Regions from separate parts of the Marvinbryantia sp. genome, predicted to be linked through region 1. Evidence: predicted binding sites of a transcription regulator. Region 1 holds the regulator's gene; each other region holds the start of a gene.
What was found. Region 1 encodes HrcA, which represses chaperone genes, less so after heat shock. Its sites were predicted from a motif close to TGTTAGCACTCNNNNNNNNNGAGTGCTAACA; they were not measured.
Positions count from the first base shown of each region.

Region 1 (4,472 bases):
CATGATAAAATTTTAGATGCGATTTCTGAAATTATTATGGCGTGATTTAGACCGTGCATAAGAGATAAAATGAAATGACAGAAGTACATGCTGTAAAATGAGGAGGAGATTATGAAAAATTCAACGGAAGCAATTCGCGATGCGAAACAATTGGGTGTGCCGAAAATGTTAATTCTGGGATTGCAGCATATGTTTGCGATGTTTGGCGCGACGATCCTGGTGCCGATTCTTGTGAACAGCTATTTCCAAAGTGCCTGTGGGGAGCCTTTGACCAGGGGACTGACCGTATCTGTGACCTTATTCTGCGCCGGATTCGGGACGCTGTTTTTCCATATATGCTCGAAGATGAAGGTCCCAGCATTTCTTGGGTCATCCTTTGCTTTTCTCGGAGGCTTTTCTACGGTGGCAAATTTAAGCAGCGGGATTTACGCGGGAATGGCAGCAAATGAAAAGGCTGCGTATGCCTGCGGCGGCGTTGTAGTGGCGGGTCTTCTGTATCTGGTACTTGCACTGATTATCCGTCTGGCAGGCGTGAAACGTGTGATGCGTTTCCTGCCGCCGGTCGTAACCGGACCGGTAATTATCTGCATTGGCTTAAGTCTGGCGTCTTCTGCGATCGGCAATGCATCGACCAACTGGTTTCTGGCATTAGTAGCGCTTGCGGTCATTATTATCTTTAACATCTGGGGAAAGGGAATGTTTAAGATTATTCCGATCCTGATGGGAGTGGTGATTTCCTACGTGGTAGCGGTGATTATGAATGCCTGCGGTATTACGAATCCGGACGGTTCTGCGATTATTGATTTTTCAGCGATTGCGTCCGCAAGCTTTGTGGGGCTTCCGCCGTTTCAGCTCTGTAAATTCGATCTGACGGCAATCCTCGTCATGGCGCCGATTGCGATTGCGACCATGATGGAGCACATTGGTGATATGTCTGCTATTTCGGCAACCGTCGGCGAGAACTTCCTTGCGGAGCCGGGGCTGCACCGCACGCTGATGGGGGACGGACTTGCGACAGCATTAGCAGGATTGATCGGAGGTCCTGCGAATACCACCTACGGTGAAAACACCGGAGTGCTGGAGCTCAGTCATGTCTACGATCCGCTGGTAATTCGCATCGCAGCCGTGTTTGCGATTATTATCAGCTTCATTCCGAAGGTATCTGCGATCATCAGTACCATGCCGGCTTCGATCATCGGCGGTGTCAGCTTCATGCTTTACGGTATGATTTCTGCGATCGGTGTCCGCAATGTGGTGGAAAATAAGGTGGATTTAACAAAATCGCGCAACCTGATTATTGTCGGCGTTATTTTTGTATGCGGGCTTGGATTTGGAAATGGTCTTACTTTCCAGATCGGTGCTGCATCAATTACGCTGACCGCACTTGCCATTGCAGCGATTGCAGGTATTGTGCTCAATATGATCCTTCCGGGCAACGACTATGAGTTCGGGGTGAATCCGCAGGGCGATATGAACCGCGGAGTCAGCATAAAGCCGGAAAAAAGCAGAAAATAAGAGAAAAATTCTAAATATCAGCCAGACACTTCGCGTCCGCGGGGTGTCTGGCTGATGGTCAGTTGATGTATGCGATGGACACTTTTGCCCGGACATTGCGGCGGGACCTTTTTTACGCAATCTTATCCACGACGAAATTGTGGATCATCTTGTAGGAATCATCTGTGTAGTGCAGCCCGTCCACAGTCTCAAAGCCAACGCTGTTCAGGTAGCTGTTGCAATCCAGATAGGTGTCAGGAAAAGCGCTCTGTATGGTGGCATTAAATAAGGAAATCATTTCGTTTGTAGTATTGAAGCCTTCGTTGTCTACCAGCGGATTTACGGACAGATAGTAAAAAGCGGTGCCGGGATATGTCTCTTTAAGCGATTGGTAAAGATCAATGTAGAGACTGATATTTGCGGGATCGTTCACGCCGAAATTAAAAATCACGGTCTGCCCCGAGGTACCGGCAAGAACGGCGTCGAGCTCCTGGACACCTTCAGCGGAAAACCATTCGTAACCTTCTCCTTCTTTTCCTATATAAGTGCAGTTGTCGTTTACTGCATCGCGCATCCCAATGGTGCGGGAGTCACCCACAAAGATGAAGGAATGTGCCTTCACAGTTTCCGCAGCCGGAGCGTCTGTTCCTGCCTCAGGCGTGCTGACCGCCACAGTCTCCCCGTCAGGGTCGAATATCTGCACAAGCCGCTGGCGCAGAGGGTTGGAATCGTCTGCCACGTATATCGTTGCAAGACCGGCGAGCGCGATCAGGGCAACAATAGCGAGAACGGCAAACAGAATCGTAAGAAAATTTCGTATCTTCATTGCGGATTCCTTTCATTATTCATTTTTCATAAGTGTATCTTAAAACGCAAAAAATGTCAAATATATCCAGTCGGGATGATTCGACAGAAAAGTTAATCAAAATTTTTTCAAAATAGCTATTGACAATCACAGGCAGCAGTGGTATCTTAAAACCGTAGATGTTAGCACTCGATTCAAAAGAGTGCTAACAAAACAGGAAGGAGGATGCAGGATGCAGTCAGATGATATGAAGCTGGACGACAGAAAATGGAAAATCTTTTACGCTATCATTCAGACATATCTGGAGACAGGCGAGCCGGTAGGCTCCAGGACGATCTCCAAGTACGCAGACCTGAACCTCAGTTCCGCTACAATTCGAAATGAAATGGCAGACCTGGAGGAGATGGGGCTGATCATTCAGCCGCACACCTCGGCGGGCAGAATTCCCTCAGACAAGGGCTACCGCTTATATGTGGATCATCTTATGGAGCAGAAGGAACAGGAAGTAAAAGAACAGCAGGAGCTGCTGATCCAGAAGCAGGATAAGATGGAGCTGATACTGAAGCAGGTGGTTCGGGTGCTGGCGAACAACACCAACTACGCGACCATGATCACCGCGCCGCGCTACCACACGACGAAGCTGAAGTTTATTCAGCTTTCAGCCATCAGTGAGGAACAGCTCCTGGCAGTGGTCGTCACGGAAGGAAACATTGTAAAAAACAAGATGCTTCACTTCCGGCACGGACTGGACAATGAGATGGTGCTGAAGCTGAACATCCTGCTGAACACAAGTCTCAATGGGCTTGCGCTGGAGGAGATCAATCTTGCGATGATCACCCGGATGAAGGAGCAGGCCGGCATCCACAGCGAGGTCGTCAGCCAGGTGCTTGATGCAGTCGCGGAAGCGATCCAGATGGAAGACGATATGGAGATCTATACAAGCGGCGCCACTAACATTTTCAAGTATCCGGAGCTGAGCGACAGCGAGCGGGCGAGCGAGCTGATCAGTGCCTTTGAAGATAAGAAGGAGCTGGCAAATCTGATCAACGAGTCGCTGGAGGAAGAAAACAGTACCGGCATTCAGGTGTATATCGGAAACGAAGCGCCCATACGGAAGATGCGCGACTGCAGTGTAGTCACGGCAACGTATGAACTGGGCGAGGGTGTTCAGGGAACGATCGGGATTATCGGACCGAAGCGGATGGATTATGAAAAGGTGGTCGATTCCTTAAAAACCTTAAAATCCCAGCTGGATACGATATTCGAGCGGGATTGACGATAGATCAGAATATACAGAAAGGCAGGCGGTTACAGTGGCAGAAGAAAACATGGAGAAAGACATGGACGAAGCGATAGAAAACGAAGCGCAGAAGGAGGAAAAACCGGAAACGGAAGAGACTTGCGCGCAGCAGGAAGCTTCGGAACCTGCAGAGGAGGCAGACAGAGAAACGTCACAGAAAGAAAGTAAGAAAGACAAAAAGGATACGCAGATCGAGGAGCTGCAGGATCGGGTGAAACGTCAGATGGCGGAATTTGAAAATTTCCGCAAACGTTCCGAGAAGGAAAAATCGAAAATGTTTGAGATGGGTGCGAAGAGCGTGATCGAACAGCTCCTGCCGATCGTAGACAATTTCGAGCGCGGACTGGCGGCAGTCCCGGAGGAAGCAAAGACGGACGCTTTTGTGGACGGGATGAACAAGGTTTACCGGCAGATGACGGAAATGCTTGATAAGCTCGGCGTCAAGCCGATCGAGGCAGTCGGATGTGAGTTTAACCCGGATTTCCACAATGCAGTGATGCATGTGGAGGAGGAAGAAACTGCGGAGAACACGATCACTGAGGAGTTTTTAAAAGGCTATACCTACAAAGACCAGGTTGTAAGACACAGCATGGTAAAAGTAGCAAACTAAACAAAATTAAATATTACAGGAGCAGGAGGAAATTATTATGAGCAAGATTATTGGTATTGACTTAGGTACAACAAACAGCTGCGTAGCAGTTATGGAAGGCGGTAAGCCAACCGTTATCACAAATACAGAGGGAGCAAGAACCACACCGTCCGTTGTGGCATTCTCCAAGACAGGCGAGCGTCTGGTAGGCGAGCCGGCAAAACGTCAGGCGGTTACCAACGCAGACAAGACGATCTCTTCTATTAAGAGACATATGGGAACTG
Region 1 is NZ_JBKXTT010000005.1:19,595-24,066, forward strand. Features, by position in the region: gene ACLU9Q_RS06835 ((2Fe-2S)-binding protein) at 1-45, shown strand, start outside; gene ACLU9Q_RS06840 (uracil-xanthine permease family protein) at 112-1,515, shown strand; gene ACLU9Q_RS06845 (SGNH/GDSL hydrolase family protein) at 1,628-2,320, opposite strand; gene hrcA (heat-inducible transcriptional repressor HrcA) at 2,532-3,575, shown strand; gene grpE (nucleotide exchange factor GrpE) at 3,628-4,209, shown strand; gene dnaK (molecular chaperone DnaK) at 4,247-4,472, shown strand, end outside.

Region 2 (4,472 bases), 200 kb from region 1:
AAAAAAGCCCCTGGAGGCAGCCTTTTACGGAACCGAGAAAAAGAAAATGACGCTTCATTCCCGGGAGGAGCTGGATACGGTTTTAAAGGAAATTGAACAGGAGGAATTTTCCGTTGCAGAAATTAAGACCGGAGAGCGCGTGCGCAAGGCGCCGCTGCCGTTTACGACCAGTACCCTGCAGCAGGAGGCGTCTAAGGTGCTGAATTTTTCCACGCAGAAAACAATGCGTATCGCGCAGCAGCTTTACGAGGGCGTGGATATCAAGGGAAACGGCACCGTCGGTCTGATTACTTATCTGCGTACTGATTCCGTCCGTATCGCTGACGAGGCAGATGCGGCGGCAAAAGAATATATCAGAGAGCAGTATGGAAGCGATTATGTGGCGGGCGAAAGCCAGGTGAAGGCATTCGGAAAGAAGATCCAGGACGCGCACGAGGCAATCCGTCCGAGTGATATCGGGCGCACGCCGACGCTCATCAAGGAGTCGCTGTCGCGGGATCAGTTCCGTCTTTACCAGCTTATCTGGAGAAGATTTGCGGCGAGCCGTATGGCTGGCGCGCGCTACGAGACGATATCGGCGAAAATCGGAGCCGGACAGTACCGCTTTACCGCTTCCGCCTCTCATCTGGCGTTTGAGGGCTTTATGGCTGTCTATACGCAGGAGTCGGAGGAGGACGAAAAGAGCCAGTCTGTTCTTACAAAAATCACAAAGGATACGGTTCTGACAAAAAAAGAGCTGCAGGAGAAGCAGCACTTTACGCAGCCGCCCGCTCATTACACGGAGGCGGCGCTGGTAAAAACGCTGGAGGAGCTTGGCATCGGCCGTCCGAGTACGTATGCGCCGACCATCACGACGCTGCTTGCGCGCAGATATGTAATAAAAGAAAATAAAAATTTGTACATGACGGAGCTGGGCGAGGTCGTCAACCAGATGATGAAGAAGGCGTTCCCGAGCATTGTGGACGTAAACTTTACGGCAAACATGGAGTCGCTTCTCGATAAGGTAGAGGAGGGTGTCGTGAACTGGAAGACGGTGGTCAGCAATTTCTACCCTGACCTTGAAGAGGCGGTGAAGCAGGCGGAAAAGGAGCTGGAGAGCGTAAAGATCGCGGATGAGGAAACCGATGTCATCTGTGAGCAGTGCGGGCGCAATATGGTGATCAAATACGGACCGCATGGAAAATTCCTCGCATGTCCGGGCTTCCCGGACTGCCGCAACACAAAGCCCTATCTGGAGAAGATCGGCGTGCCCTGCCCGAAGTGCGGCAGGGAGCTTGTCGTGCGCAAAACGAAGAAGGGCAGACGTTATTACGGCTGCGAGAATAATCCGGAATGCGACTATATGACCTGGCAGAAACCAAAACCAGTGGAGGAAAAAAAGTAATTGTCTGAAATTAATATATTTTTTATTGATGCTTTGTGAAAACTGTGGTACACTGAGCGCATGAGGCATTGGACAACAACGGAAAGGAAGGGTGCGCAATGAGTGTACAATTATTGGACAAGACACGAAAAATTAACAAGCTTTTACACAACAACAACTCCAGTAAGGTAGTTTTCAACGACATCTGTCAGGTGTTGACGGATATTCTGGATTCCAATATTCTGGTTATCAGCCGGAAGGGCAAGGTGCTCGGTGTCAGTCTGAGTGACCAGGTGGAAGAGATTCACGAGCTGATTGCGGATAAGGTGGGCGGCTTTATTGACCCGCTGCTGAACGAACGTCTCCTGGCGGTACTTTCTACCAAAGAAAATGTCAATCTGGAAACACTTGGATTTGTGGACGGGGACGTCGGAAAGTATCAGGCGATTATCAATCCGATCGATATCGCGGGCGAGCGCCTTGGAACCGTTTTTATGTATAAATGCGACAGTCAGTACACGATCGACGATATTATTCTGAGCGAGTACGGCACGACGGTAGTCGGGCTGGAGATGATGCGCTCTGTAAACGAGGAGAATGCGGAGGAGAACCGCAAGATCCAGATCGTAAAATCTGCCATCAGCACGCTCTCCTACTCGGAGCTGGAGGCGATCATCCATATTTTTGACGAGCTCGATGGGAACGAGGGCATTCTGGTGGCGAGCAAGGTGGCGGACCGCGTGGGCATTACGCGTTCGGTGATCGTCAACGCACTGCGCAAATTTGAGAGCGCCGGTGTTATAGAGTCACGTTCCTCCGGAATGAAGGGGACCTATATCAAGGTCGTAAATGACGTTGTGTTTGATGAATTAAAAGAAATCAAGGCGAGCAGGAAGAAGTTTTAAGGAGCCGTGTGTTTACAAAATTTTTAGAAATTATATTGAAAAAGTGAGAAAACGGGAGCATTCGAAAGATAACGAGAGTTATTGGAAGAATGCTCCTGATTTTTGCAAACGTATAAAGTTGCATATTTTACATATATTTACTAATATATGTCTTGTGATTAGCACTCGACTGAAATGAGTGCTAATAATAAGAAAGCTGATGAAGGAGGAAACAATCATGAAGTTAGTACCATTGGGTGACAGAGTTGTATTAAAGCAGTTTGAAGCAGAAGAGACTACAAAATCCGGGATTATCCTGGCAGCAAAATCGCAGGAGAAGCCGCAGCAGGCAGAGGTTATCGCTGTAGGACCGGGCGGCGTGGTAGACGGAAAAGAAGTTACGATGCAGGTTAAGGTTGGAGATAAGGTAATTTACTCCAAATATGCCGGCAATGAAGTGAAGCTGGACGACGAGGAATACATCATTGTAAAACAGAATGATATTCTGGCAATAGTAGAATAAGGAGGGTGCATTATTATGGCAAAGGAAATCAAATATGGTTCAGAGGCAAGAGCAGCACTTGAGGCTGGCGTAGATAAGCTGGCAGATACGGTCAAGGTAACACTTGGACCGAAAGGAAGAAACGTAGTACTTGACAAGCAGTACGGCGCTCCGCTCATCACAAACGACGGCGTTACCATTGCAAAGGAAATCGAGCTGGAGGATGCGTTTGAAAACATGGGCGCACAGCTTGTAAAAGAGGTTGCTACCAAGACAAACGATGTAGCCGGTGACGGTACGACGACAGCAACCGTTCTTGCACAGGCAATGATCCGGGAGGGGATGAAGAACCTGGCGGCAGGCGCAAACCCGATCGTTCTGAGAAAGGGTATGAAGAAGGCAACCGATGTTGCGGTAGAAGCTATCGCATCCATGAGCAGCAAGGTTACCGGAAAGCATCAGATGGCGAGAGTCGCAGCTATCTCCGCTGGTGATGAGGAAGTTGGAAATATGGTTGCGGACGCTATGGAAAAGGTTTCCAATGACGGCGTTATCACTATTGAGGAATCCAAGACCATGAAGACCGAGCTTGACCTGGTAGAAGGTATGCAGTTTGACAGAGGTTATATCTCCGCATACATGGCAACCGATATGGAAAAGATGGAAGCAGTGCTGGAAGATCCGTACATCCTGATTACCGACAAGAAGATCTCCGTGATCCAGGATATCCTGCCGCTTCTGGAGCAGATCGTGCAGTCCGGCAGAAAGCTGCTGATCATTGCGGAGGATGTAGAGGGCGAAGCGCTCACCACGCTGATCGTCAACAAGCTGAGAGGAACCTTCGGCGTAGTTGCTGTGAAGGCACCGGGCTATGGCGACAGAAGAAAAGATATGCTGAAGGATATCGCGATCCTTACCGGTGGACAGGTAATCTCCGAGGAGCTTGGTCTGGAGCTGAAGGATACCACGATCGATATGCTCGGACGTGCAAAATCCGTTAAGGTTGTAAAAGAGAACACCGTTATCGTGGACGGCGAGGGCAACCGTGAAGAAATCAAGGCAAGAGTTGCACAGATCAAGGCACAGATCGAGGAGACAACTTCCGAGTTTGATAAAGAGAAACTGCAGGAGCGCCTTGCGAAACTGGCAGGCGGCGTAGCGGTAATCCGTGTCGGTGCAGCTACCGAGACAGAAATGAAGGAAGCAAAGCTCCGCATGGAGGATGCTCTGAACGCAACAAGAGCAGCCGTAGAAGAGGGTATCGTAGCAGGCGGCGGTTCTGCATATATCCATGCGGCAAAAGAAGTAGAAAAGCTGGTTGAGAATCTTGATGGCGATGAAAAGACCGGCGCTAAGGTTATTCTGAAAGCACTGAGTGCACCGCTTTACCAGATTGCAGAAAACGCTGGTCTGGAAGGTTCCGTAATCGTAAATAAGGTTATGGAAGAAGAGAAAGGTCATGGCTTCGACGCATATAAGGAAGAGTACGTAGACATGATCGAGGCGGGCATCCTCGACCCGGCGAAGGTAACAAGAAGCGCGCTGCAGAACGCAACCAGCGTAGCTGCCACCTTCCTCACCACAGAATCCTGCGTGGCAAACATCAAAGAGCCGGAACCGGCAATGCAGGGCGGCGGAATGAACCAGGGAATGATGTGATAAAGCAATGAGCCGTGCGAATCCGCGGACACATGCGCTGTGTATGCTTGCATACAGGCAGCGC
Region 2 is NZ_JBKXTT010000005.1:219,267-223,738, forward strand. Features, by position in the region: gene topA (type I DNA topoisomerase) at 1-1,384, shown strand, start outside; gene codY (GTP-sensing pleiotropic transcriptional regulator CodY) at 1,483-2,268, shown strand; gene groES (co-chaperone GroES) at 2,486-2,770, shown strand; gene groL (chaperonin GroEL) at 2,786-4,408, shown strand.
Region 2: the regulator HrcA is predicted to act here: its motif matches at 2,425-2,455, upstream of groES (co-chaperone GroES).

Region 3 (4,472 bases), on a different contig from region 1:
ATATTGAGCTGGAGCGGGAGCAGGAAAAACGACGGATGGCGTTTTTTTCCGCGGTTTCGCATGAGCTGAAAACGCCGATCACGATTTTGAAGGGACATCTTTCGGGAATGCTGCAGGGCGTCGGAGAATACCGAAACCGGGATTATTATCTGCAGCGGTCACAGGAAACGGCGGAAAAAATGGAGGACATGGTGCAGGAGCTTTTGACGGTATCGCGGATGGAGACGACGCCCTTTACTGTCGCGCAGACAGATCTTGCCGAACAGCTCCGTCTGCAGCTTGCGGAGCTGACAGAACTTTTTGAGACGAAGGAGCTGGAGCTTGTTTTGGACATTCCGGAGCATCTGTATGCAGAGGTCAATGCGTCTCTGATGGAAAAGGTATTCCGCAACCTGCTGACAAACGCGCTGCGCTATACCCCGGCGGGAGAGGGTAATCAGATCCGTCTGCAGCTGCGGCAGCAGGAGAAAAGTATTTTCTTTGATATCGAAAATACCGGAGCACATATCCCGGAAGATGCGCTGCCTCACATCTTTGAAGCATTCTATCGCGTCGAGCAGTCGCGCAGCCGGCAGATGGGCGGGAGCGGGCTTGGGCTTTATATCGTGCGGATGGCGTTGGAGCAGCACGGCGCCAGACAAATCTTTGACGGACATTCCGGGGACGTGGACTGCGCCGGAGAATTTGGCGCGGAAAATACGAAGGATGGGGTGCGTTTTTATTGGCAGCTCCACGAAAAACACACAGAAACTCCAGCAAGACCACAAACAGCGGTGGTATCCTTTTGCTGTAAATAAGAAATGCGCCGCCTGATGGCGCGCGAAAAACAGCAAAGGAGTTGGATATTATGAAGAAGAAAACAGGCATTTTACTGACAGGGGGCGCACTGGCGCTGGCATTGACGGCAGGCAACGTGCAGGCAAAAACGCTGGGGTATGACCTCGGCAATGGAAGTACAGCGTATTATTTTTTAGGCGAGGATGCGAAAATTAAGACACAGACGGAGGAGGCGGTGAATATCGCAGGAGAAGCCGGGCAGACGGCGGAACAGGCTTTTACGGATGCTGCGCTTCTTACAGAGGAGGAACGCGGGAAGAGGCTGGCATGGTACAAGGCCTCCATGCAAGAGGCGGTCGCCTACCTGGAAAAGTATGGAGTATCCTATGACATCCAAAACGACCGGCTGCTCTACAATGGGCAGACTGTGCGCTGGCTGATCGACAAGCAGATTGACAGCAACTGCCAGGCGATCCATATGCCGGAGGGTGAAATTGATCTTTACACGGTGCGCGCGAAGGACTACACGCTTACGGGCGTGCGGACGGCGACGCAGGAAGAGTACGACGAGCGCACGCGCCAGGATGAGCTGGAAGCAAGGCAGCCCTCTGGCACGGAGCAGACTGCGTCGGAAGAAGGCGGGAACGCATTATATGACGGCGTTACCGTGTACAGTGAGCCGGAAGGCGGCGTTCTTTATACCTGGGTGGAAGAGGGGGATAACGTCCATGTCCAGTTAAACGAAAATGCAGAAAAAGAGGAAAGTGCCCTGCAAGCCGAAGATGCAGAAAAAGAGGATGCTCTGCAAACGGTTGCAGAAGAGACAGCAGCAATGGTCTGCGAGGGATCGGAGGGCGCCTGGGCGGATACCGAAGCCGAAAAGAAAAAGGCGGCGGAATACGCTGAAGCGGGCATCACCCGGAGCCAAAATGGGGGCTGGCTGTGGAACGGAAAGGCAATCTATTTTCTGCTCGATGAGGACGGCGGACTTTCCGTAAACAACACCTCCGAGACGGAAAAAGACAAAATCTACATTCTTGTGAAGCGCAGCGAGGACGGCAGCATCAAAGAAGTGAAGCAGGTAACAAGCGAAGAGGTGCTGCAGGCGAAAGCGGGGATGGATGAGTAGATATATTATTCATTTTTTGCAGGAGTGAAAGAAATCGTTAGAATATAAAGTACAGAGAGCAAAACAGCACGCTGTGTTCACAAATATTTCACAAAATTTATTAGCACTCACTCTTGACGAGTGCTAATAAATGTGTTATAACACATATAGAACAAAGGAGAAGGAAAGAAAGGAACCAGAAAAAAGGTTTCTGTTTCTTCCAGATCATCCTCAGTTTCAATTAACAAGATGTTTTTAAATTAGTAGGAAAAGGAGCGATGACTTATGATGACACCTAGTATTTTTGGAGAGAACTTATTTGATGATTTCTTTGATGACTTTTTTGATTTCCCGTCCTTTGACGATAAGGAGATGCGTAAAGCAGAGCGGAAACTCTACGGACGCCATGCGGTGAACATGATGAAGACCGATGTGCAGGAACATGACGACCACTATGAAGTGGATATTGATCTGCCGGGCTTTAAGAAAGACGAACTTTCCCTGGAACTGAAAGACGGTTATCTGGTAATCAGCGCAGCGAAGGGGCTTGACGAGGACGAGAAGGAAAAGAAAACAGGCAGATTCGTCCGCCGGGAGCGTTATGCGGGCAGCATGAGCCGGTCCTTCTATGTCGGCGAGGATGTAAAGCAGGAAGATATCCATGCGAAGTATGAGAGCGGGGTATTGAAGCTGAGCATTCCGAAGGCGGAGACAAGAAAGCCGGAGGTTGAAGAAAAGAAATACATTGCCATCGAGGGATAACGGCACCTCTTAATATATAAAGAAAAACAGGATAGCCTGGAGCTTGGCGCGGTGGAAACCGTCCGGCTCCGGGCTATTTCTGTTTTTCATCCCATTTTGACCCCTTCCTGCACAGATAAAAGTCACAGCAATCTCCGCCCGTGGCCAGTGTTTTCGTTCTGCGGAGTACGCCGCCCATCCAGTCGATAGTCAGGGTATCCAGCACACACAAATAAGGAACCAGCCTGGGCAGTTTTTCCTGCCGTCCCAAAGCGCACAGGCCGCACTGGTGGTAGTTGATAGTATATTCATCTGCATCCCTGCCCAAAAGCACCTCGCAGCTCCAATGGAAAGGGTTGTCCTTTGCGAGGACATTTGTTTTCGCCGCAACGTCGGCACGTTTTTTCTGTGCTTCCAGGGTAAAGGCCGTTTGTGCCTTGCGGTTGTACACCGCTTGAATAAGGGGCGTACACATACTGCGTTCCACCATTTGGCCGAACGTTTCATCCGGCAGTTTCCCATCTGCCGCTTCATAAACAGACAGCCATACCATCCCCGCAGACAGGCACATCCGCAGTGGGTTTTCCTTTATGCCGCCAATATCCGGCGTCCGGGCTGCCAGCTCCCGGTAAATCTTTTTGGCCCGGCGGCGATCCACCGGGATACCCTGACTGGACAGATATCGAAAGCACGGCCCGGCAAAGACCAGCCAAAGGACACTTTCTGTTTTTGTATATTTCATACGGTTCCATCCCTGGCATTTTCTTCCTTAGAAGTTTCACGGTCACCGACAATATAATAGTCACAGTAAGGCCCGCCAGAGGCTATGGTGTATTGCCTGTAAAGCACTCCATGCTGCAAACCGATCATCACTTCGTCCAACTCACATAACAGCGGCATTAGTTCGCTGACGCCAAGCTTTGCGCAACAGGCACAGATAGGGCAGCGGGTGATGCGGTAATAGCAGGCGTTCTCGTGGGGCTTTCCCACAAAATCCACCCTGAAAGACGTTGGGTATTGCTTTTCCCGTTCCGGCGTATACCAATTGACGTATTTCAGGATACTTTTTTGATTGGCTGCTTTTCCCTTGCCTGTATTCAAATCGACCATGGAGAAATACCATTTTACATGGTACAAACTTCTTCGCATCATTTCCTGCACATCTTCCGGCGTGATCCGCTTCCCGCAGGCAAGATAGGGAGCGACAAAGGCCAGCGCAAACAGTTCGTTATAAGCCATAGGGTTACCTTTTCCCAGATCGTCCGCTTCCCGGACGATCCTTTGATAAAGCGAAGAGGCTTCTCTCATCGTTTTTTTCGCAAAATTCTTTCCGTACCGCTCTGTCAGGACCTTTTTCATTGTCCCGCGAAACAGCGCGAAGTACAATCCATTATACTGCACAACCTTTTCTCCTCTCCCTGAAGTTCAACGGCTATTTCTCTATTCTGCAGCGCCTTACCATTTCCGCAGAATTCGGGTAATCTTCCGGTCGATATCCACCCCGCGTGGCTTTGTATTCCTTCGGATGCAGAGACTTCCGGTGCGCTGCCTGTACTTCCTGTGAAAACTGCTCCGGATGCTCCCCCGCCAGCGTACCGTGTCCCATGTTGGGGAATACCTTATAGGTGAAGGCATAGCCCTTATCCTGCCATGCCCTGATATGCTTTGCCAGTTTCTTTTCGGTGGAACTCTGGATGCCGTGCCAGATGTACATATCCGTCCGCTTAAAAAGCTCAAAATCCCGGTGTCGTCCAATCATGCACTTGCCCTGATTGACCCAGCTGTGCCATGTGGCATCTTTGTAGACAATGCGATCAAAGGATGCCTCGCTGCGGTTCATCATCCT
Region 3 is NZ_JBKXTT010000001.1:128,437-132,908, reverse strand. Features, by position in the region: gene ACLU9Q_RS00605 (sensor histidine kinase) at 1-797, shown strand, start outside; gene ACLU9Q_RS00600 (hypothetical protein) at 848-1,906, shown strand; gene ACLU9Q_RS00595 (Hsp20/alpha crystallin family protein) at 2,171-2,647, shown strand; gene ACLU9Q_RS00590 (L-2-amino-thiazoline-4-carboxylic acid hydrolase) at 2,721-3,368, opposite strand; gene ACLU9Q_RS00585 (L-2-amino-thiazoline-4-carboxylic acid hydrolase) at 3,365-4,027, opposite strand; gene ACLU9Q_RS00580 (alpha/beta hydrolase) at 4,059-4,472, opposite strand, start outside.
Region 3: the regulator HrcA is predicted to act here: its motif matches at 2,005-2,035, upstream of ACLU9Q_RS00595 (Hsp20/alpha crystallin family protein).